Regions from separate parts of the Succinispira mobilis DSM 6222 genome, predicted to be linked through region 1. Evidence: riboswitches for the same ligand, from Rfam matches in the RefSeq annotation. Region 1 holds a riboswitch; each other region holds the start of a gene.

Region 1 (5,868 bases):
AGGCGCATCGCCCCAATCGCTTTGTAATTGCTGTTGGACTTTTTCTGGTAAGCTGTTATAAAATTTTTGATACTCCGCCGCGCTTAAAGTTGCATCGGCATTATCCAAAAGTTTTTCGGAAATAAATCTACGATCATTGGTCGCATGTGCGGTAATTTCTTCAATAAATTCTTGGCTCGAAGCCGGAATCTCGCCGACTTTATAACCTTTATCCGCCAATTTTCCTAATAAAACACGCACACTTTCAATGGAGTCGATACAAGCGGCACTACCAATATTAGAATTTGTCGGTGGATAATTATGAAATACAATCGCTACTTTTTTCTCAGAATTAGGTTTTTTGGCTAACATTGCCCATTTACGAGTTTTTCTAGCTAGCATCTTAATTCGCTCTTCCAGAACATAGCGATAATGCGTTCCGTCAGCTGCTTGTTCTCTGGTACTTGTCGGCACCGCATGGATTACCCCATCAAACTCTGGCATTGCTACCGCATAAGCAACTTCATTGGCCGTTAAACCGACATAACTTGCTTCCCACCATTTGTAATCCATATACATATTATGCACTTGTAATATTGGCACACCTAGCTCTTGTAAATTTTTAAGACTTGCAAAGCCCGTGACAGTAAGCGAGAAAACAAACGGATTTATTAAAACATCTATCGCCACCTGCCCCTGGTAATAAAACATTTTTTGAATACTTTCCCCTAAGGCCGGAGCTCCAGTTTCAGAGTTAGCCAAATTACTACTAAACAACGCTAAAACATTGCATCCCTCTTGCTCTAAGGCCGTAATAATACTATTTTGATAATCAATATTATCCCAAAGCCAATCTTCTCGCGCAAACACTAACCCGACAACAGGTTTATCTTTTTGGTATATTTTTTCAAAAAATTCCTCTGTAGTTAAAGCTTGACCAGAAAATTTAGGATGGTATATACCGCACCAAGGTAACTGCTGCGGTTCCAGATAACTAACCTTTTCAGGCAAATAATAATTCATTAAATATGCACATAAATTAATATAATTGTCTAAACCACCATAAGACAAATATTTGCCAATGCGTTCAATTTCTTGGCTTGTAATGCCAAAACTTAAAGCATCATCGCCAGGATCAATAATTGCAAACAAATGCTTTTTTTGATTATTTTGCATAAAAGTTGAAGCTTTTTTCAAAAAATCACAACATAAACCCGTCCCCATCCAAGTCGTTAAAACAAAAGCACTTTGTTTAATTTTATTTTCCCAGTTTTTATTCCAGATTTCTTGGTCATTAACTTGAATTATTTCCATTTTATCTAGTAACTGCTCAGTTGCTAAAATTCTCTGAGATGCCCGCTGTAAGCCTGTAAAATGATTTTCCATATTTGTTATTACTATAATTTTTGCCATTATGTTATGCTCCTTAAACATTTACTAATTCTTAGAACGCTAAACCCTTGTCTAGCTTTATCAGCTAAACTACCAAACTAAGTGTTTAATTATCCTTTACCTAAGTAGTTAGTTTTGCTATTTACTACTCCTAAAGCTGTTTAAAGCAAGTTACAATTACCTGGAGCTAATTCAAAATTTACTGTCTGCCACTTACTAGGATCAGTCAGATCAGCTGGTAACTGCGCGTATAAAATTTTTTCTGCTACACCTTGATAAGCCGTTATAATTTTATCAGCCACTACAACTGCACTTTGTGCAATTGTCAAATCTAATTTTTCTGTTCTGCCTGTTTGATTACACACTATAACGGGAATATTAGAGGCAGCTTGTGAGCATCTTTTCCAAGCTGCCTCTGGTGGGCCGCCACACCCTGGTGGCCACGCGGCCACAACGACTATCAGTTGCGCCGCTTTTTGCGTTAATACCGCTGCATTTTCAGCAAACCAAGCATCAGCACAAACTAATAAGCCTACACGAACTCCCGCTATTTCTACTACTTCTAAGCTATCGCCAGGAGTCGACCAGGCTTCAGTTATCCAATTTAAAGTACGAATTTTATAATGTCGAGCTACTATTTCTCCGCTAGCATCTATCACTAAACAGGCATTATAGGCCTGTTTAGCTGTTAATTCTGCACAACCAAGAAAAATAGTCAATTGATATTTTTTGGCCAGCGCCTTTAACGGTTCTAATTCTGAGGAATTTTCGCTTACTGGTTGATAATTGCCCGCGATACAATTCATATAATATCCTTGTAGAGCCATTTCTGGAGTTATTATCCATTTAGCGCCATTTTCAGCTGCAGTTTCTATCCCCCAACACAGTTTTTGCAAATTTTTCTCTAATGGTCCTGCTACCAAGGAAAAATGTAACAAGGCTATTTTCATTAAATATCCTCCTTTCAGGTGTTTTTTATCATTGAATATTGTATTTGTATTCCTTGTCGTTTGTTTTTTTATTCTTTTTAAGTTTATTTTATACATATTTTTTCTATTATTACAAATTTCTAAGCTCCTAACTTTGCTAAAGCTTAAAGGATATACTTATGGTAGAGTCAATATTTTTTTTATTATTTTTTGTTTTTTCTGCTTGACAATCACAAAAAGAAGATTTAGAATTAAGAACCATAAGTTAATATATTGTTGTACAGGTGCTCCTAACGGAGCTTAATAGGGAAGTTGGTGTAATTCCAACACGGTCCCGCCGCTGTAATGAGGAGCGCGTTTCACATTGCCACTGGTTTTTACTGGGAAGGCGAAACAAGCTATGAATCTAAGTCAGAAGAACTGCCTGTATCTAGCATCACTGTTTGACCTGCGAGAGACGGGGAGGAGATGTCGCGAGAATTTATTCCATAATGTTCTTTTCAGCTTGGATATTTATTGCGAATCTTTTACTGACATTTTAAACCGTCTTTCTTTAAGAAAGGCGGTTTTCTGCGTTTTTTAAGTTAGGGCCACAGGGTATTTTAACTTAGCTCCAGCATACACCATTCTTTTACCTTAACACCATCTTTATTATTTTCTTTCTCCTTGAATTTGGCGCAAGGGTGCGCCAAGCAATATTACAGCACGTTTAAAACGTGTCTAATACTTTGAGACGTTTATTGGCAGTTTAGGTAGGAGGTACTCGAACCACTCTGCTAAATAAACCAAGAAAATAGTATTCGTTCCCCCGCAAATATATAACTAAAAGGAAGGATACCGTATATGGAACAAGTAAAAGACCTTGAGAACACGGAAATTCCTGAAATCAACTTTGACGAATTTGAGGCTACTTGCTATGACCAATGGAAAGAGCAAGCAATTATTGCCCTCAAAGGTGCTGATTTTGATAAAAGTATGTTTACTAAAACATACGAGGGAATTACTTTAAATCCAATTTACCTCCCAGAAGATTTAGAAAAACTCACGCATCCGCAAACTTATCCAGCACAAGCTAGCAATCTTCGTGGGGCGCATGCCAGTGGCTATATTAGCAAACCTTGGATCATTGCTCAACAATGTGATGCTAAAAGTTTAGCAGAAGCAAACGCTGTTTTAAAACGCGAGCTATTAAAAGGAACTACTGCTGTTAGTTTTGTCCTAGATACTGCTAGCCGCAAAGGTATCGATGCTCCTGAGGCTTTAGATGTTGAATTTGCCGATAAAGGAGTTTCAGTTTCTACTTTAGCTGATTTAGAAGTTATCTTAAAAGATATTAACCTTGTTCAACAAGATTTAGCACTTTATGCAGGGGCTTCGAATATTGCCTTGCTAGCAGCTATTGCTGCTTTTGCTGAAAAACAAGGTTTTGATACACATAAATTAACTGGAGCTGTAGCAGCCGATCCGATCGGTGAACTAGCTAGTTCTGGTACTTTGGCGCGCTCTTTAGATGAATACTATGACGAAATGGCTCATAGCATTGCTTGGGCTGAAGAACATGCCCCTAATTTAAAAACTGTAATTATTGATACAGATGTTTATCATAATGCGGGTGGCAATGACGTGCAAGAAATTGGTTATGCCATGAGCACTGCGGTAACTTATATTAAAGCCATGCTACTGCGCGGGATTAGCATTGAAGCATTTTGCAAACATGTACGTTTTCACTTTAGTATTGGCGCTAACTTTTTTATGGAAATCGCTAAATTGCGTAGCGTAAAAATGATTTGGAGCCAAATCGTACAAAGTTTTGCTGGTAGCAAAGCGGCTGAGAAAATCGACTTATTTGTTAGCACCTCGACTTTCTGCCAAACAGCCTATGATCCTTATGTAAATGTGTTACGTGCCGCAACACAATCTTTTTCTGCCGTTATTGGTGGCATAGATGGCATGTTTATCAAACCTTTTGACCATGTAATTCGTCCTAGCGATGAGTTTTCGCGTCGTATTGCGCGTAATGTGCAAATAATGTTGCAACATGAGTTCAATTTAATTCAACCAATTGATCCTGCGGGCGGTTCTTGGTATTTAGAGCCACTTACTAACCAATTAACCGAAAAAGCTTGGGCTAAATTCCAAGAACTGGAAGCTCAAGGTGGTATTTTAGAAGCTTTACAAACTAGTAAAATTCACTCAGATTTAACTAGTATTTTAGCTGATAGATTTAAAAAGTTAGCAATGCGTAGTGACCGTGCGGTTGGCAATAACATGTATCCTAACATGACCGAAGTTCCTTTAACTGTCGAACCAGTTAATTATCCTGAACTTAAAGCGCAACGCATTACTAGTCTAGAAGTTAATGCTAAAAATCGTGATAATGCTATGGCCCAAGCCCTGTTAAAAGAAATCAGTGATTGTGATGCTAGCGAAGTAGGTACTTTAGTTACTTTAGCGATTAAAGCCATGCTCGTTGGCGCAACTGCGGGCGAACTAAACCAAGCGCTAACTGGCTCTAATCATAAACAACCTACGGTTGAGGCAATTGCCGCACATCGTTGGACGGAAAATTACGAAGAAATGCGAAAACGCACTGAAACTTTTAAAGCCACAACAGGGGAAAATTACACCATTTTCTTATCGAACATGGGTCCAATTCCGCAGCATAAAGCCCGGGCTGAATTTGTAACTTCTTTCATGCAAGTTGCCGCTTTTGATGTAATTGGCAATGACGGCTTCCCAACAGTTGATGAAGCTGTGCAAGCGGTTTTAGCTTCTAAAGCTGATGCCACAATTATTTGTTCTACTGATGCTACTTATCCAGATTTAGCACCTGAACTTACTCGCAAATTAAAAGCTGCGAATTCTAAAATCAAAGTATTTTTAGCTGGAGCACCAAGCAAAGAACTAAAAGAATTGTGCGATGCTGCGGGCATGGATGATTATATTAGTGTTAGATCTAATTGCTATGAAACCTTAGTCAGAATGCAAAAAGAAAGGGGGATGTTCTAAATGGCTCAATTTCCTGATTTTAGTAAAATTCCCTTTAAACAAGCGCCTGACTGCACTGCTCAGAACTTAGAAGCTTGGAAGGAACAACTAAAAGCTGAAACTGGTAAATCTTTTGACGAAAACTTCTATCGTACTATGGAACAAATCGACGTAGCACCACTTTATGACCAAAGTGCCTACAATGACTGCAAACATCTAATGTATATGGCTGGGGTACCGCCATTTTTACGTGGCCCTTACCCAACTATGTATGTTACTCGGCCTTGGACAGTAAGACAATACGCAGGGTTTTCCACTGCCGAAGAAAGTAATGCTTTCTATCGTCGTAATCTTGCTGCTGGTCAAAAAGGGCTTTCTATTGCCTTTGACTTAGCTACACATCGTGGCTATGACTCTGATCATCCCCGGGTAGTCGGCGATGTTGGTAAAGCTGGCGTTGCGGTTGACTCCATTTTAGATATGGAAATTCTCTTTTCTGGGATTCCTTTGGATCAAATGTCAGTATCTATGACCATGAATGGTGCCGTTTTACCGGTAATGGCTTTTTATATTTTAGCTG
Region 2 (5,868 bases), 760 kb from region 1:
TTTTTTATTATTACGAGTATTAAGTAATTTTTTTATTAATTTATTGTTAGTTTTCAAGTTAGACCCTCCTATACTATAGAATTTGGGGCCAATATTATTGATATAGACTAATTATATATCAATATATAAAATTTAAAAAGTAGTAATAAATAAAAAAACTATTTTTTGGCAATATTACAAATTTATTACTTTCGAAAAAATTAAAAACTATGATATACTGTCAATAAATATCTAGCGAAAGGAGAGGAATTTGTGTTAGCTACGGTAATTGGTGGAATTGGGCTTTTTTTACTAGGAATGACATTAATAACAGATGGACTAAAGATAGTAGCTGGTGACAAAATTAAAACTATTCTAGGAAAATTAACAAATAAAATTTTTTCGGCAATTTCCTTAGGGGCGGTTATTACGGCAATAGTTCAATCATCTAGTGCCACGACAGTAACTACAATTGGTTTTGTAAGTGCAGGATTGTTAAGTTTTCGTCAAGCAATAGGGGTAATCTTGGGTTCGAATTTAGGTACAACTAGTACAAGTTGGATTGTTGCGACTATTGGTTTGAAAATTAAAATTAGTATGTTGGCTTTTCCACTAGTAGGAATAGGTGTAATGCTGAAAATGCTGTCTAAAGATAGATACGCGTCTATGGGGATGATTATGACTGGGTTTGGGTTACTATTTATTGGAATAGACACATTGCAACTAGGAATGAAGGAACTCGGGCAACATATTGATTTAAGTGCTTTTGCAGGAGACACGATTGTTCAACATTTCTTTTTGGCTATAATAGGCATAATAATGACCGTTATAGTACAGTCATCCAGTGCAGCAGTAGCTACTACCTTAATTGCTTTAAGCGCAGGAACAATTAATTTATCACAAGCAATGGCGCTGGTGATTGGGCAAAATATTGGAACTACAGTTACGGCAGCTATTGCCTGTATTGGCAGTACAATTGCTGCGAAAAAAACAGCTTTTGTCCATGTTTTTTTTAATATAGTTACTGGAATAATTGTATTCTTGTTAATTCCGGTATTGACAATACTTATGAATAAACTAACATTAATCGCGGCAATAGAAGAACCAGTTATTGTTTTAGCTATTTTTCATACGGCAGTAAAACTATTTGGAATTATTATCTTTTTACCATTTATTGAAACTCTAGCTACTTTTACTGAAAAATTAATTCCAGAAAAAAACAACGTATTAACAAAATATTTAGATGAAACAGTTGCGCAGTTTCCAGCAGTTGCAATGGAAGCTTCATACCGTTCGGTTGTAGAAATAACTATTTTTGTTTTAAATGCTTTTCCAAAAGAAATAAATTCGCAAAACAAGGGCGAGTTAAACTTAGAAATGGCTAAGTTGGCCTTAGAAGATATTCGTAAATTTTTTAAAAAAATACCGACAATGCCTGTTAACTCGGAAGATTTTCAGCGCTATTTAGCTATTGTTCATAGTACTGATCACTTAGAGCAGATAATTGAGTTATTACAAGAAGAATATAAGGCAGAAATTGTCTGTTGTTCTGAAATGTTAAAAGAACCGAGATATATATTAAGTGAAGAGATAAAAATTGCGCTGGGATGGTTAGAGAGTAAAAAGGTTATTGAGGCACCAGCCGTAATTGAAGAATTAACAAAATCATTATATAACGAACGTAAAATTGGTCGGGAAAAAGTGCTATTAGATATTGCACAAGGCAATCTGTTGCCAGAAAAAGGCAATGAAACGATATTAGGTTTATTATGGCTAGATAGTTTGGGCTACCATCTTGCAAGAATAATAAAGCATTTAAACAATTCTCGACCGATAGACTAATAAAAAAGATTGATACCATAGAATTTAATCTAGCGGTATCAATCTTTTATTTTAACTTATTGGAATTAGAATTAAAATAATCCGACGTAGACATTAACTTTAATGCCATCGGCTGAAAAAGTTACAGAGAGAATTTTGGGAACTGAAAGTCTAACCTGCCCCCCAGGACCTAAAAGTAGGGTTGGTGGCGAGATATCCAAACCTGTTATTCCAGAGGTTGCGAATATTGTACAAGAATTAGCGCAAACCATATTCGCCATTTCAGATATAGCACTTTGGGCTAGAGAATCTAGCTCAGTTACGGGCATTCCCATCATCATTTTAGACGCAAATTGTTTGGCAGAATCCAAATCCATACCTATCAAGATAGCTCCCTTAAGAGGACCCATTACACCGATATTAATCATTATTCCGCTATTATCGAGGGTGGATCCTTCTAAGTTTGTAGAAATTTTTTCTATTTGTTGGAAACCGATTTGCGGTAAAATAGTCGTAAAAGCTGTTAAAATAGGATTGATTGCATTTACATCCATAGCACATTTCCTTTCTTAAATCCAATACTTATGTCGATATCGCCAAAATCAGTTTGAGCAGAAATCATACGCACACAAATATTAGGACTAACTATTTCGGTAGTTGCACCATAAAAAACACTTGGAGGAGCTACTCGTAGACTTAAATTTTTATCCTTTTTATTGATCATTGAACAGGCGATTCCGCCCACGACATTGGCAAATTCCGCGGCCATGGCAATAATTTCTTCGCGATTTTTAGGTTCGCGGCGCAACATATTGGTGGCCATTTTTTCAGCGGTATCTTGGGCGATATCAAGAATAAATGTCCCAGGATAGCGGCCAATTATACCAATAACTACAGCAATTCCTTTAGAAAAACTAGGTTTGCAAATTTCTTTATCTAAATAGGAAGCTGTAGTTTTGGTCATACGTGTAATACTTTGTGAAAGAGCTTCTTTACAAGTTTCAAGACTCCAAGCTTCTAAGTTTTGATATAAAACATCAGGTGAAAGGACATTTTTGAAAATTCTAGCTGCAGTTTCTGCATCAGCAGGTTTTTGAATATAGCCCATAATACCAGTGCGACGAGCTTCTGATTCGGTTTCTTCGTCTTTCATGGAACTAATTAAAACGATGCGTGCACTAGGATCATGTGCTAAAAGGGCTTTGCTGCATTCGAAACCATCTGCTCCTGGCATAGCAATATCCATCGTAACGATATCGGGTTTACAATTTTTATAGGTTTCGATCAAGGATTCAATTGAGTCAGCTTCACCAACAATTTCACAATTAAACTCACGTAAAGTATCAGCAAGAATTGTGCGTGAAAAGGGCGAATCATCAACCATCATAATTTTTATTACACCCATCTTATAAATACCTCCAAATATTATTCTGTACTGTCCTGAGGAGTAAAAAGCCATGAAAAACAAGAAATTCTTAGGATTAAATAACTACAATACTCTATAAAATAACTATAGCAAAATAATTGTGTAAAATCAATAATTTTACGATAGAGAACTTAAAAGAGGATTTTGTAAAAATATGTAGAATAATTTAAAAAAATAGGTTTGATTATTAGGAGGCGGTGGAATGGAAATTTTTTTAGATACGGCAATAATAAAAGAAATAGAAGAGTTTGTAGCTTGGGGAGTTGTTGGTGGAGTTACCACTAATCCTAGCTTAGTGGCAAAGAGTGGCGAACAGTTATCTGAAGTAATAAAAAAGATTGCGGGATTAGTTTCTGGACCAATAAGTGCAGAAGTAATAGCAACTGATTATTTGGGGATGATTAAAGAAGCTGAACAATTGAATAAGTTAGCATCCAATATTATTATAAAAATTCCAGCTACGGCAGAAGGACTAAAAGCGGTCAATGTATTAGCTTGCAAAGGTATAAAAACAAATGTAACATTAATTTTTAATTTAGCTCAAGCATTGCTTGCTGCAAAAGCTGGCGCAACTTATGTGAGTCCTTTTGTGGGGCGATTAGATGATATTGGTGAAGATGGGGTTCAGGCAGTAAAAGAAATAATACAAACCTTTAAACTATACAAAATTAAAACAAAAGTTATCGCTGCTAGTGTAAGAAACTTGCAACATATAAATTTATTGGCTCAAACTGGAGTTGATATTGCTACAATTCCTCCTAGCCTAGTCAGAGATATGATTAAGCATGAATTAACCGATAAAGGAATAGAAAAATTTTTGCAAGATTATCAAAATAGCAAGAGTTGACCATAGCAAAGAGTTATGCTATAATAATTTCCAATTGAATATTTCAACCAAGGTGTCACATAATGTGAAGAATAGGGAAGTAGGAGCATTGAAAAATGTGTAAACGCGGGCCCACCACTGTATCGAGGAGATTTTACGAATGCCACTCTTAAGGGGGAAGGTGTAAAATTGATGAATCGGGAGCCAGGAGACCTGCCTTGAGTTGTTAAAAGTTTTTGTGGAAAAGAGACTTTTGAAGGGAAACTTTCAAAAGTCTCTTTGTTTTTTAATAAAGAATATGATAAACAGTGAGGTAAAGATGAATTTATTGACGAAAACTCTAAAAAACATTAAAAGTGTGCCATCTTCAAATTGTGAAAATATTAGTAGTGTTATACTAGAGCAAAAAAAATTTGGTAGACTTGCTCAGATGGCACGAAAATATATTGCTATCAAAGGAAATAAGTTTTGTACAACAATAAAACATTGTATGGTTATAACTTCGGCAGATCATGGGGTAGCTAAGCAAGGAATTAGCGCTTATCCAATTGAAACGACAATGCATATGACGGCTAATTATTTGATAGCTAAAGGTGGAAGTGCTAATGCTTTTGCAAACTATTGTCAAGCGGATATGGTAGTCGCAGATGTTGGAATTGCAGGAGATATGGAGAATGTACCTGGGCTGTGGCAACGTAAAATTGCTTATGGAACGCAGGATTTTACTGAAGGACCAGCGATGAGTAAATTAGAAGCAATAAAAGCGATTGAAGTAGGGATTGAGATTGTAAATTCTAAAGTAAAAGATGGGTATAACTGCTTTAGTTTAGGGGAGATGGGTATAGGCAATACAACCTCAAGTGCTGCAATTGTGGGAGCTTTTACAGGTATGTCACCCGAAGAAATTACAGGTCGAGGGACAGGCATTTCTGACAGTAGAATGCAAGTAAAATTAGATGTTGTGCGTAAAGGACTGGAAATAAATAGGCCAGATATTAAAGATGGTATTGATGTTTTAGCTAAAGTAGGTGGTTTTGAGATCGGGGCGCTTGTAGGTGTGATACTAGCGGCTGCGGCAAATAGCTGTCCAGTTATTATTGATGGGTTAAATACAACTGCTTCAGCCTTAATTGCTCAAGCTATGCATAAAAATGCTAAAGACTATATGTTTGCCTCACATTTGTCAGGTGAGCCAGCACATATTATAGCGTTGAATACACTTGGCTTGCAGCCATGTTTAGATATGAAAGTAAGATTAGGTGAAGCTATTGGCGCATCGATTGTAATGGAAATGTTAACAGGAATAACAGAAGTTTTAGAAAATAGTAAGGAGGAATATTTAAAGTGATTGAGATGCAAATACCTGCCTTAGATTTTGTTGCTATGAAAAAATGTCAAGTTAGAATCGACAATTTAACAAAGCCCTTAAATAGTCTGCATTATTTTGAAATAATTGCTAAAAAATTAGCTGGCATTACTGAAAATCCTAGCCCTAAAATTATTCCAAGAAAGATTTTGGTGCTTAAGAAAGAGGAGCAAGAGGTAGATTTACCTTTAGCAATATTTGCAAAACGTGTTCAGGCTCCAATAGTCAGTATATCAATACCAAGATTGAGAGAACTATCAACAGGAACATATTTCAAAGAAAGTTTGAAAATATGTAGCGATTATATCCGTGAAGAAAAGCAAATAATTGGCTTAGGACAAAATGGAATTGATGCTGAAAAAGATTGTCAGTTGATATTTGACTATTATTGCCAAAATGAAATAGAACAAATGCCTTTCAACAAAATAGATAAGGGGATTGTATTTTTAA
Region 3 (5,868 bases), 490 kb from region 1:
ACACTAGCATAAAGATTTTCATTTTCTGCTAGTTTATGACTCAACTGGCCTTGAGCACTAAAATTATTATAGTTTTGATCTCCTGGCGCGCCAGTTGTCCAAGTTTCACGAGCACTTAAGCTTAAAGTATTTAAGTCGCTTAACTTTTGTTCCCATTGTCCGTAAAAAGCTAAATTATTGCGATCATATTTTTTAGTACTGTAATCTGTATAAAATTCGTTTTGGTAAGTAAATCCTAAAATTGTTTTGGTTCTAGTATTTAAATCCCAATTTTTTTGTAAATCTACTCCATAAGTTCTATTTTTTTCATCAGTATCGTAAATAGTGTTCTTTAAATTCCCTGAAGTGTCATATTTCGTAAAGCCGTCGGCAGTAAGTTTATTTTGATTATAATAAGCTTTTGCTTTAAAATTATCATCTGTATAATTTAGTTGAACAACATTTTGTTTTGTGCCATATTTACGATTTTGTTGCAAACTACCCGTTGCTGGAACTGATTTATAAGCACCATCAAACCAAGTATCATAGCTAGCCTCTGTCTCTAAATAATTGTACATCAGTTGTAATTTATCATTGAAGTTATATTCCATTAAAATACTGTTTTTTTCTGAACCAGTAGCATCTGTGTGTTTATTACCTTTGTCTGTATTTTTAGAAATGGTGTTTACATTACCCCATTTTTCTAAATTATAGCCGACATTTAGTTTATCTGCGTTCAACGTTAAATCGTATTTTTGCTGTCCATAATTACCTACGCCAGCTGTAATGCTATTTGCAAATTCTTTTTTCATAATAATGTTAATTACGCCACCCATGGCTTCGCTACCATAAAGTACTGCGCCGCCACCTTTGATAATTTCTACGCGCTCAACATTTTCCACAGGAATAGAATCTAAATAATATTTGCCCCGCAGATTAATCGGCGAGCCATTAATCATAACTAACGTACCATTACTAACCCCACGAATAGTTATTTCATTGGACATTGTCCCAAATGCAGAGCCACCTGGTCCAAAAGTTTTATATGCAAGACCTGGAACTTTGGCAAGAGCTGTTTGAATATTGCTTGCACCTGTATTTTGCAAGTCTTTTGCCGTCAAAATCGTAGTGGAAGCAGCGACATCTACATCACGTTTTTCGCTTCGAGTTGCCGTAACCACAATTTGATCTAGAGCAAAAGTTTCTAATTGATCAACCTCAGCCGCCTGCACTTTACCGGAACAAATACTACTAAGAATAAGAGCACTTAAAAATAATCCTTGCGTTAATTTGATTTTACCTCGTCTTAAATAAGCCATTAATAAACTTCCTTTCGAAATCATTTTATATTTGTTAAGTTCCCATTTATCTCATCTTGCAGAGTCATAACTGGCAACAAAAACACAAAAAAACTAGACCCCCACCTAAGTGATACAGAGGTCTAGCAATACAAATACATTGCACCTACCTCCCTATCGCTCGTAGGGATATGGTAAAAAGTAGGTAGTTTTGCTGACTTAGGGTTAATTTAATTAGACAGCTTGTCAAAATTATTTAACCGCATTACAGTGGCGGGACCGCATCGGATTTACACCGATTTCCCAATTAAGCCTTATGGCGCCTACTTGATATTAAGTTTTCCAAAATTATTTTGATTATAAACTATATACCTAGTATACAGTCAAGTTTAACTAGCAATAGCAACTGGCATATTTTTTATTCTTCCGCTACAGAAAGATGACAATCAGCAGGCTGGGTAAAACTTTCTCCATAAGCGGCGTAAGCTAATTCTTGGACACCAAAAACTATATCTTGAGAAACGTTGTAGATGTAACCTTCGCGCGGGTAATACAGTTTCCGCTCTTTAACTGCTGTCAGAGTTTGTAAGGACGGATCTAGGAGAAATTCATTATTATGTTTATTAATATCAAAATTACCATGATCATTATACACTGGCAAAATTAAAAAATCAGGATTTACTTCTACCAAGCGCTCTTTACCTAAAATTTGACCATTTTTAATCCCCGCTTCAGCAACACCGTTTATTACTCCAGCCCGCGTACAAATGGCATCAAACGAGCTACCTATTCCGCCATATGAAGCCATCAAAGAAATCAAAACGACTTTTTTTCTTTGTGCAGGTGAAATTTTAATTACTTTAGCATCTATTTCTTGCAATTTTGCTTTCATTTTCTCAACAAGTTTTAACCCTTTTGCTTCCTCACCCAAAGTACGTGCAATTAAGAGTACATTTTCTTGAACTTCTTCGATGGTACTTGCCCCTTTACAAACCACTACCTTTAAACCTAAATCGCGTAAATTATCTACAATCTCAGCCTTTCCCCAGTTCGGGACAATAACTACATCTGGCTTCAAAGCATAGATTTGTTCGGCTGTAGGATTTTTAATCTTAGTTGGGATTTGTTTCGCTTTAGCTACGATGTTAGAACTATTAGGATCATCTAACAGATGATTTACGCCAACTAATCTAGTTGGTGGTACTAAACCTAAAACAATTCCATCTGTGCCCATTGCCAAAGTCAAAATTCTTTCTGGTTTTTTCTCAAACTTCACCACTGTTCCTTGGACATCTGTCACCTGATAGTTAAAATTAGCAACTTTTTGTTCTTTCTCTGAACTTGTTTTGCAAGCAGTTAAAATGAAAGTTAAAATTATAGCTAAAAAAGTTATAAACAAAAATCTCACAAATTTTTTCTGTTTTCTATCCATCATTACGTTCCTCAAGTTCTCCTTCTAAAGATAGATAAATTTTTTGCAATTCCGCCTTTGTTTCTGGTTTTGCGTTCCACAAGCCACGTTGTTCGGCCTCTAATAATATTTCCGTTAGCCGTTGTAACGCCCAAGGATTTACATCGCGCATCCAATCTTGGATTTCTTTATCAAATGCGTATTTAGCCGCATACTTTTCATACATCCAATCTTCCATTATCCCACTGGTGGCATCCCATTGATAACTATGGGCTAGGTAGTTAGCCATATCTTGAGCCCCTTTATATCCATGTTTTTTCATACCCTGAATAAATTTAGGATTTACGGCTTCACCACGGAAAATTCTTTTCATTTCTTCTTGTAAACTACGCATTTCAACTTTACTACGGTCAGTACTATCACCACAATAAGACCGTGGCTTTTTGCCGCTTAAAGAACGAACTGTAGCAATCATGCCCCCTTGATAAGCATTATAATCATCTGAGTTCAGCATATGTGATTCCCGATTATCACCATTTTTGATAGTAACATCTAACTGGGACATGCGTTTTTTAAATAATTGTGGCTGATAGCTACCGCGGACATCATTGCCATAAGCATGTGCCGAAAATCTGACATATACATTTGCTAAGTCATCAATTGTTGTCCAGTTCTTTGACTCTAAAAGTTGGCCTACGCCTGCACCATAGGCTCCTGGTGGATCACCAAAAATTCTATATCCGGCTTGTTGCCAAGCTAAATCCGCAGCTACGCCCTCATTAATTAATTCTTGCGTATCCAGCAACATGTGTTTACGAATAAAGTTCATTTCTAGTGGCTCATCTAAATCAGCTACTAACTTAACAGCTCTATCTAGCCAATTAATTGCCCCCGGCATACTATCTCGGAATAAGCCACTTACCCGACCAGTTACATCTACCCGCGGTCTTTGTAATTGGTCTAAAGAAATTACCTCTAGATCGATAACGCGCAAACTTCCTTTTTGCCATATTGGCCGCACACCCATCAAATGTAAAAATTCGGCAATGCATTGACCATGACTACGCATATTTGCGCCTGCCCACAAAATTATGCCCACACTCTCCGGATAAGTCCCTTCCTCTACAATATAGCGTTCTATTACCTGTTCTGAGAGATTTTTACCTATTTCCCAAGCAGCAGGTGTCGGCAAGGTTCTAGGGTCAACACCGTAAAAATTTCTACCAGTTGGCAACAAATCTGCACCGCCACTACTAGGTGCTCCAGCTGGACTCGGTTGAATATATTCAGCCTGTAAAGCCCGTAAGGTATTGTCAATTTCCTGTTTTGTTTTTACCAAATTAGGATAAATTGTCTCGCAAATATATCCAGCTAACTTTTCCAGCTCTGATTTAGCAAAATTATTACAGTTTTTCAATTCAGGCCAAGCGAAAATTTCCTCACAACTTCTCAAAATAAACTCTTGTTTTGCCAAATATTCAACAAAACGTCTCGCTAGCAAAAATATTTCGTCAATAAGCACTCCATACGTTTTGTTGCGCTTAGCACACATAACACTACTATTTTCTAACAAAGTATAATAATCAAATCCGTAAATAGTAGCTAAAGTTTTTGTTAGAGCTGCAATATCGCCATTTTCTAGGCGCGTTAAAGAAAAAATATATTCTGTTAGTTCATCTGACTGTGGTGCTTCGCCTAAAATATGTAGACCACAGCGCATTTGCATATTTTTTATATCCGTAACATAGCTATGTAATTTCCCCACATAATCGTCGAAATGCGAACAGTCACTTTCTAATATTTCTTCGGCTAAATTTGCCGCACTAGCTTTTTCTCGAACTAGATCTTGCAAAGTAGCAATATTTTCAGGTTGAGTAATTTTAAAGTGACAATATTCATCTAAAGTTTTTTCTAGTTCTTCTAATTCTTCATAAGTCCCAGAAGTTGTCATTGGTGGACTCAAATAGCTAATTAGGCAAGCGGCACTACGACGTTTAGCTTGGACCCCTTCACCAACCACCGTAATCCAATAATGGTAAATATTAGGCATATCTCCAATAGAGATATCTGGATAACAAGCTTTAGACAAACCCGCACCTTTACCTGGTAACCATTCTAAGGTACCATGCGTACCGACATGAATAACTGCATCAGCTTGCCAAATATCACGTAGCCAATGATAAAACCCAATATAATGATGTGTTGGTGCACAGTCAGGCGAATGAATTAATTTACCGGAATCTTCTTCAAACCCCCGCGGTGGCTGCACTGTTATAAAAACATTTCCATTAATAGTCCCAGGAATTAATAACTGCCCGTCATAATTAAAGACATCCCCAGGCGCTTCTTGCCAATCTAGAGTAAGTTGCGCCTTTGTTTTCTCATCAAGTTTTTTGAAAAAATCTAAATAGGCTGCAGTAGTTAGATGACCATATGCATCGGCAATTTGTCGCTCTGAAATATAGCGGCGATCATTAGTTGCATTAGCGGTTAGTATTTTCATAAATTCTTGACTATTTTCTGGAATCCAGTCCACTTCATACCCTTGTCTTGCCAACTCTTTTAATAGTAAACGCACACTTTCAGGCGAGTCTAAGCCAGCGGCACTGCCAATATTAGAATTTGAAGCTGGATAATTATGAAAAACAATAGCAACTTTTTTAGCACTATTCTTCTTATACTTCAAATTTGTCCATTTTTCAACTTTACGTGCTAATAACTCAATTCGCTCGGGTAAACATATATAACGGGAACGACCTTCGTCCGTTCTCTCATTAGTAGCCACTGGAATGGAGTGAATAACTCCGTCAAACTCTGGCAAGCTAATACTGATTGAGATTTCCATCGGCGTCATACCTTCACAACTTTTCTCCCAGTCAACCTTATTATTAGCCAACGTATAGGCTTGTAAAATCGGCACATTTAAATTTTCTAGAACAGCTAAGTCTAAAGCTCGTGTTGTTGTCAAGGAAAATTTTATACAATTTATAAGTACGTCAATAATCGGTTTTGTATCTTGATAAAAATATTTAGCAAAAGCCTCGCGCAAACCTTCTGAATCAATATCGGGGTTAGCTTGTCCATTACTGAAAACAGCAATTACATTTAAGTTTCGTGCTTCTAACGCTTTAATAATTTCCGTTTGATAAGATAAATCTCCTAAAATCCATTCATCCCGAT
Region 4 (5,868 bases), 340 kb from region 1:
TCTTGTAAAATGTTGAGAATATCTTGGCTAAGTTTAGTTTGGACGGGATCTAAGTTGCTTAATTCTGGTAAGTATAAGCCGAAACTGATAGCGGCAATTCGTAAACGCTGAAAGAAAACTTTTTGTAATTTCGTGCAGTAAGTTTGTTGGTTAATAATTGCCAAGAGTAAATTTTCTTTTTCGGCAATGAGCGCTTGGAGTTCTTGTTGGACAGTTAAATCTTGGCTGAGGCGGAGGATATATTTTAATTTTTGGATTTTTTTGCGCAAAGAGGCTTGTTGCGTTTGATAAAAATTAAGGCAGGCGGAAAAAAAGGCCAAGAAATTATCATTAAAAGATTGTTGATATTGGTATTTATTCAAACGTTGTAATTGTTTTAGGAGCTGAGCATTTTCGAAAGCCTGTGGTTTAAAGCTCGAAACAGCCAAAATACCAATATGGTCAATATTTTCTTGGGCGAGTTTATCGGCAATAGTAGCTTTAATTTTTAGAAGCTTCTCTAAAGCCACGCTATCACTTTTATTAACTAAAATCATCAACTTACTTTGGGGCCGCAAGTTTTTCAGCAAGAGCAGGTCGGAACGGGAAATTCCTTGCTCGTGAGCTTCTACAAACCAAAGCACAATATCGGCAGAATTTAACTGCGCTAAAGTTTTTTGGCTATCGGTATTTTCTGTAAAGTTAGGATTATTCGGTAAGGCATAGCCAGGAGTATCAAGAAAAGCTAGGTGCTCAAAAGGTTGTTTAGGAGTGCTGATAATAGTGTGACAAAGTAATTGCTGAATATTTTTTTGATAATTATCTTGGAGGGTTGCGCGGATTGTTTCGAACTCGGTAGGGGCAAGTGTAATGCTATTGCCGAAAATTCCAATTGCTAAATAAGATTCCTGGCCTTGGAGTATGTAGGTGGGAATAGTGGCATTAGCGGTTGTGGAATGTGGCAAGAGATTGGTTTGCAAAAGCTGGTTAAGAAAGCTAGTTTTACCAGAATTAAAGGCTCCGGCCAAGACCACGATATTTTTACCAACGAGGGAATTCATAGTTTTATACTGTGTGAATTTCGTGAATTCATGCATAAAATTGAAATATAATTCTGGGAAATTGGGTGGCGCATAACTTTTTAATTTTTCAGGAATACTTTTTTTAGCAATAAAACGGAGGATTAGGAAATCTTCTTTTTCTTCGATTTCTGGTTTAGGTAAGAGTTCAATTAGAAAGCGCGTAAAGTTATCCATCGCAATACCTCATTTATTTTAGCATAGAGCCATTATTTTTTAATTTTTTACCTTACTAGTTAATCGAAGCAAATTACAGTTTTATTAAGATGAGTAGGCGGATATTTTTTAGCAATAAGAAAAAACCAAAAGCAGCTTTGCCTTCCCAGGAGCAAAGCTGCTTTTGGTTTTTGGTAGGAGACTTTAAGAATGGAAAACAGATACTTTGCGTAGGTGGTTTTTAAAATAAAAAAACCTTTTCATAAGCGAAAAGGTATATAACAACAAAGTTCGAAAACTCAATTGGCACATATCTCCACCCCATCGCTCGTAGGGTATACGGTGATTTTTAAATAGGCAGATATCCTGGCTCAGAAGAAGTTAGGTCACAACCCAAATGACTAACTACTTCCTTACAGTGGCGGGACCGCATTAGCATTGCACTAATTTCCCTATTAAGCCTTACTAGGCACCTATTTGTCAGTATTTATTTTCCTAAGGGGATTATATAATATTGTGCAATTATTGTCAATAAATGTTAACAAAAAACATTTACTAAAGCGAAAAAATGCTACTTGACGCAGAATTGTAGTGGTTTGGTGCAAAAAAAATGCAAAGTAGCTATTTTTGGTTGATATATTTGGTAAATATTGATAAAATGGGTGTTATGAATAATTTGCAATTTTAGTGAGAGATAAATTTTAGGGGGCTTTACAGATGTTAGATATTAAATTTGTGCGTGAAAACTTAGACTGTGTGCAAGAGGCACTAAAAGCAAGAAACAATAGCTTGAGTTTAGAAAATTTTTCGCAGTTAGAACAAGACCGCCGGCGACTCTTACTTGAGGTAGAAAACCTCAAAAGTAAACGTAACCAAGTTTCACAAGATATTAGCAAAATGAAGCGTAATGGCGAAGATGCTAGTGAACAAATTTTAGCAATGCGTAATGTAGGCGATGAAATTGCTACAATCGAAGCGGATTTAAGAGCAGTAGAGGCGCAACTGAAAGAGATTATGTATAGCATCCCCAACATTCCTCACGGCAGTGTACCAGTTGGAAAAGATGAGCATGACAACCAACAAGTTAGGGCCCAAGGGACACCCAGAGAATTTGAGTTTCCAGCTAAACCACATTGGGAAATTGGTGAACAGCTAGGTATTTTAGATTTTGAACGAGCTGGCAAAGTTTCTGGAGCACGGTTTGTGTTTTATAAAGGCTTAGGCGCTAAATTAGAGCGGGCCGTAATAAACTTTATGCTCGATGTGCATACCATGCAACATGGCTATACAGAATTATTGCCACCTTACATTGTAAATAAAGACAGTATGTATGGGACAGGACAGTTACCTAAGTTTGCCGAAGATATGTTTAAATTAGAAGGCTTAGAATATTATTTAATTCCGACGGCGGAAGTGCCAGTTACCAACTATCATCGGGGCGAGATTTTGGCGGCAGAACAATTACCGCTGTGTTATACAGCTTATAGTGCTTGCTTTAGAGCTGAGGCCGGTTCCGCAGGTCGCGATACCCGCGGCTTGATTCGCCAACATCAATTTAACAAAGTAGAATTAGTTAAATTTGCGCATCCCGATAATTCCTATGAAGAGTTAGAAAAACTTACGCAAAATGCGGAAAGAATTTTACAGTTGTTAGAATTACCTTATCGGGTAATGTTACTTTGTAGTGGAGATATGGGCTTTTCTTCAGCGAAAACCTATGATTTAGAAGTATGGTTACCAAGTGCGAATTGCTATCGGGAAATTTCTTCTTGTTCCAATTTTGAAGATTTCCAAGCACGGCGCGCAGATATTAAATTCCGTCGCTCGATAAAAGAAAAGGCGGAATATCTACATACTTTAAATGGTTCTGGATTGGCGATTGGGCGGACTGTTTCAGCGATTTTGGAAAATAATCAACAAGCTGATGGTAGTGTACGCATTCCGAAAGCACTAGTTCCATATATGGGTGGCTTAGAAGTTATTGGCTAACAGGCTTGGTTTGCCAGAGTAAATAGATAAATAATAAATATTAAGAGCATGGTTTAAAAGTCTTCAGCTGCTAGGTGTTACAATTTTAGCAGTTAGGACTTTTCAAGCGCATGCTCTTTTTGTTTATAGAAATACTGGGTTAGACAGAATTTTTTCGCACAAAAGAGCCAAGGTTATTGAGCTGGATATTATCAGTTTGCAATTGAATTTTTGATAAATTGCAATAGTTATGAATGAATAAGAGTTTTAATTAGTTGTTCGTATTAAAATGACAATTAGCAAATATTCCCTATAGAGTGAGCTATTTATATAAAAAGCCACGGCAACTTGTTAAGAGGGTTAAAAGCATTTTTGCTATAGTATGGAAAAAATTTGTAGGTAAAAGTGGAATTTTTACAAAAAGAATTTTTGAGTAAAATAGTTGTTGTTAAGACTATGTTAAATTTGCGTAAAACCTCTTATATAGCCATTGTAAGTAGAGTGATTATATTTTATTATTAACTTGTACAAAGAAAAATAAGAAAATATAAATAGCTAGGTGGCTAGATAGAGGGGCAAGATGAACAAACAAACTAGAAAATTATTCACCAGCGAAATAAAAATCGGAAAATTTTTAAAGCATAAGTTTTTAGTACTGCTAGCGAGAGGCTTGAAAAAAATTGCCAGTATTGCTGATTTGTGGATTCGAGCCTTAGAGAAAAAATCAATTAAATTTCGCTTGCAGTTTTTATTTGCCGTGGTATTTATAATTTTAAGCTGTGTAAACCTGTATGGAATGAGCAGTTTGGCGAATGTTAATCATAGCAACTATTTGCTCGGGCGAACTTGGTTGCCTGAGGTTGCCCAAATAAGTCAAGCTAAGGCCTTAGTGTTAGAATATCGCAGTTATCAATATTTGTACTTGCAAACTATCTACCCCGCTGACCGTGAAAATATCAAAAAAACTTTATTAAAAATAGATCAGCAGGTTAATCAATTGCTAGAGCAAAACCTGAAATTAACTGCGGATCTTAAAGAACAAGAACAAACGGCCTTAATTAAAAATCAATGGCAGCGGTATCAAGCGAAACAACAAGAGCTTTATGTAGTGGAATTAAAAAATAAATCAGAAGCTCAGGCAATGCTTATTGGCGAGATGCAAGCTATTTTAAGCTCAATTATGCAAACTAGTGAGAAAATGGTTGAAGCCAAACTCCAAGGGGCGATACAAGCCGTAGAAAGCGGCGAAAAACTTTACGTACGTTCGCAATTGGTGCTAGTGGGAGCGTTAATTGTGGTTTGGCTGTTGGCTTCAGCTAGTATTTGGCGGTTGGTCGCAGGCATTAATAATTATTTGCAAGAATTAGTGGCGGTGGCTGATCAGGTGGCTGATGGTAATTTAGCAGTCCAAGCGCCAGTACGTGGCAATGATATGCTGACGGCTTTAGCGTTAGCCTTAAATAAAATGAGCCATAACTTACAAACTTTAGTGCAACAAATAGATCTAAATGGACAAGATTTGTATTTGGCGGCGGGAGAACTTAATCAAATTACGGCAGCAACAGTGGATAGGGCACAAAAAATCACACTCAGTAGTCAAGCTGTGACGCAAGCGGGCAGTATTCAAGAGCGAGAAACCAAGGCGGCTTTAGTGAGTATTAGAGAAATTACGGCTAATGCTAATCAGGTAGTAGATTATAGCGATAGCTTATTAATGAAAGTGGCCAAGGTAGATGAGTTGGCTACTCAAGGTAGTGAAAAATTAATCGCGGCCGCGACGCAAGCAACACAGATGGCGCAACAGGTGGAAGGGACAACCCAAATCGTGCAACAGTTAAGTGCTAGTTCGCGCTTGATTGATAATATCATTACAAACATCAGTGTAATTGCCGAACAAACGAACTTATTAGCGCTTAATGCCGCAATTGAAGCGGCTAGAGCGGGAGAGGCAGGTCGTGGTTTTGCCGTGGTGGCGCGGGAAGTGCGAGCTTTGGCCGAGCAAGCGCGGCAGGCGACCCAAGAAGTGCGGCAAATTTTAGGTACGGTAAGTCAGCAAACTGAACAAGCACGCATAAGTATGGACAGTGGACGCCAGGAAGTATTGTTAAATGTGCAGGCGGTTAATGTAGCTAGTTCTAATTTTGCTTCACTTAAGCAAGAGGCGGGGGCAATAAAACAAGAAATGGACTTACTTACGGGTAAAATTAAAGCGGTAACAGCTGGCAATATGGCTTTTGTAGAAACGAATAATCTATTGGTGCAAACTGCGGGCACGGTAAAAGCTGAAACGGAGGAAATTGTGGGTGAAATTGCAGCTCAAAACCAAACGATTGAAAGTCTAGAAAATTTAAGTGCACAACTGCAACAGTTGACAGTTGCTTTACAAACTCAAGTTAGCTCTTTTCAATTAGAAAAATAGGATAGGCAACCCTAGTTAAGCTTTGCTTTCAAAAGTTTAACTAGGGTTACGGGAAAAAATACATATTTATTAAAAATTATTATGAATAATAAAAAATGCGCTCTAGTAGCCAAGAAAAATGTTTTGCCCTAGCGAGATAAGCAGTTTAATGAATTAAAAAAAATGCTGGCTATTAGACGTGGGTTAAAAGGCAATAAAAACATTATATAAGTACATATTGAAGGGACTGCAAGTTGAAATGGCGGCAGTTCCTCTTTATTTTATGCA

Evidence for each region. A riboswitch is a leader RNA that binds a small molecule or an ion and turns the genes downstream of it on or off. The one in region 1 is predicted to bind cobalamin.
Region 2: it holds a riboswitch for cobalamin, as region 1 does, so the genes downstream of both, cobT (nicotinate-nucleotide--dimethylbenzimidazole phosphoribosyltransferase) here and SUCMO_RS0103190 (methylmalonyl-CoA mutase family protein) in region 1, are expected to answer to the same signal.
Region 3: it holds a riboswitch for cobalamin, as region 1 does, so the genes downstream of both, SUCMO_RS0105525 (TonB-dependent receptor plug domain-containing protein) here and SUCMO_RS0103190 (methylmalonyl-CoA mutase family protein) in region 1, are expected to answer to the same signal.
Region 4: it holds a riboswitch for cobalamin, as region 1 does, so the genes downstream of both, SUCMO_RS0101525 (dynamin family protein) here and SUCMO_RS0103190 (methylmalonyl-CoA mutase family protein) in region 1, are expected to answer to the same signal.

What each region holds. Positions count from the first base shown of each region.
Region 1 covers NZ_KB913028.1:658,975-664,842, reverse strand. The annotation lists gene cobN (cobaltochelatase subunit CobN) at 1-1,392, opposite strand, end outside; gene SUCMO_RS0103195 (carbon-nitrogen hydrolase family protein) at 1,533-2,321, opposite strand; cobalamin riboswitch at 2,566-2,742, shown strand; gene SUCMO_RS0103190 (methylmalonyl-CoA mutase family protein) at 3,144-5,309, shown strand; gene scpA (methylmalonyl-CoA mutase) at 5,310-5,868, shown strand, end outside.
Region 2 covers NZ_KB913028.1:1,415,011-1,420,878, reverse strand. The annotation lists gene SUCMO_RS0106705 (sensor domain-containing diguanylate cyclase) at 1-57, opposite strand, end outside; gene SUCMO_RS10490 (Na/Pi cotransporter family protein) at 253-1,821, shown strand; gene SUCMO_RS0106695 (chemotaxis protein CheX) at 1,893-2,354, opposite strand; gene SUCMO_RS0106690 (response regulator) at 2,345-3,205, opposite strand; gene fsa (fructose-6-phosphate aldolase) at 3,429-4,073, shown strand; cobalamin riboswitch at 4,107-4,287, shown strand; gene cobT (nicotinate-nucleotide--dimethylbenzimidazole phosphoribosyltransferase) at 4,372-5,400, shown strand; gene SUCMO_RS10995 (nicotinate-nucleotide--dimethylbenzimidazole phosphoribosyltransferase) at 5,406-5,868, shown strand, end outside.
Region 3 covers NZ_KB913028.1:1,151,601-1,157,468, reverse strand. The annotation lists gene SUCMO_RS0105525 (TonB-dependent receptor plug domain-containing protein) at 1-1,298, opposite strand, end outside; cobalamin riboswitch at 1,465-1,619, opposite strand; gene SUCMO_RS0105520 (ABC transporter substrate-binding protein) at 1,696-2,712, opposite strand; gene cobN (cobaltochelatase subunit CobN) at 2,702-5,868, opposite strand, start outside.
Region 4 covers NZ_KB913028.1:315,349-321,216, forward strand. The annotation lists gene SUCMO_RS0101525 (dynamin family protein) at 1-1,235, opposite strand, end outside; cobalamin riboswitch at 1,554-1,706, opposite strand; gene serS (serine--tRNA ligase) at 1,932-3,203, shown strand; gene SUCMO_RS0101535 (methyl-accepting chemotaxis protein) at 3,763-5,601, shown strand.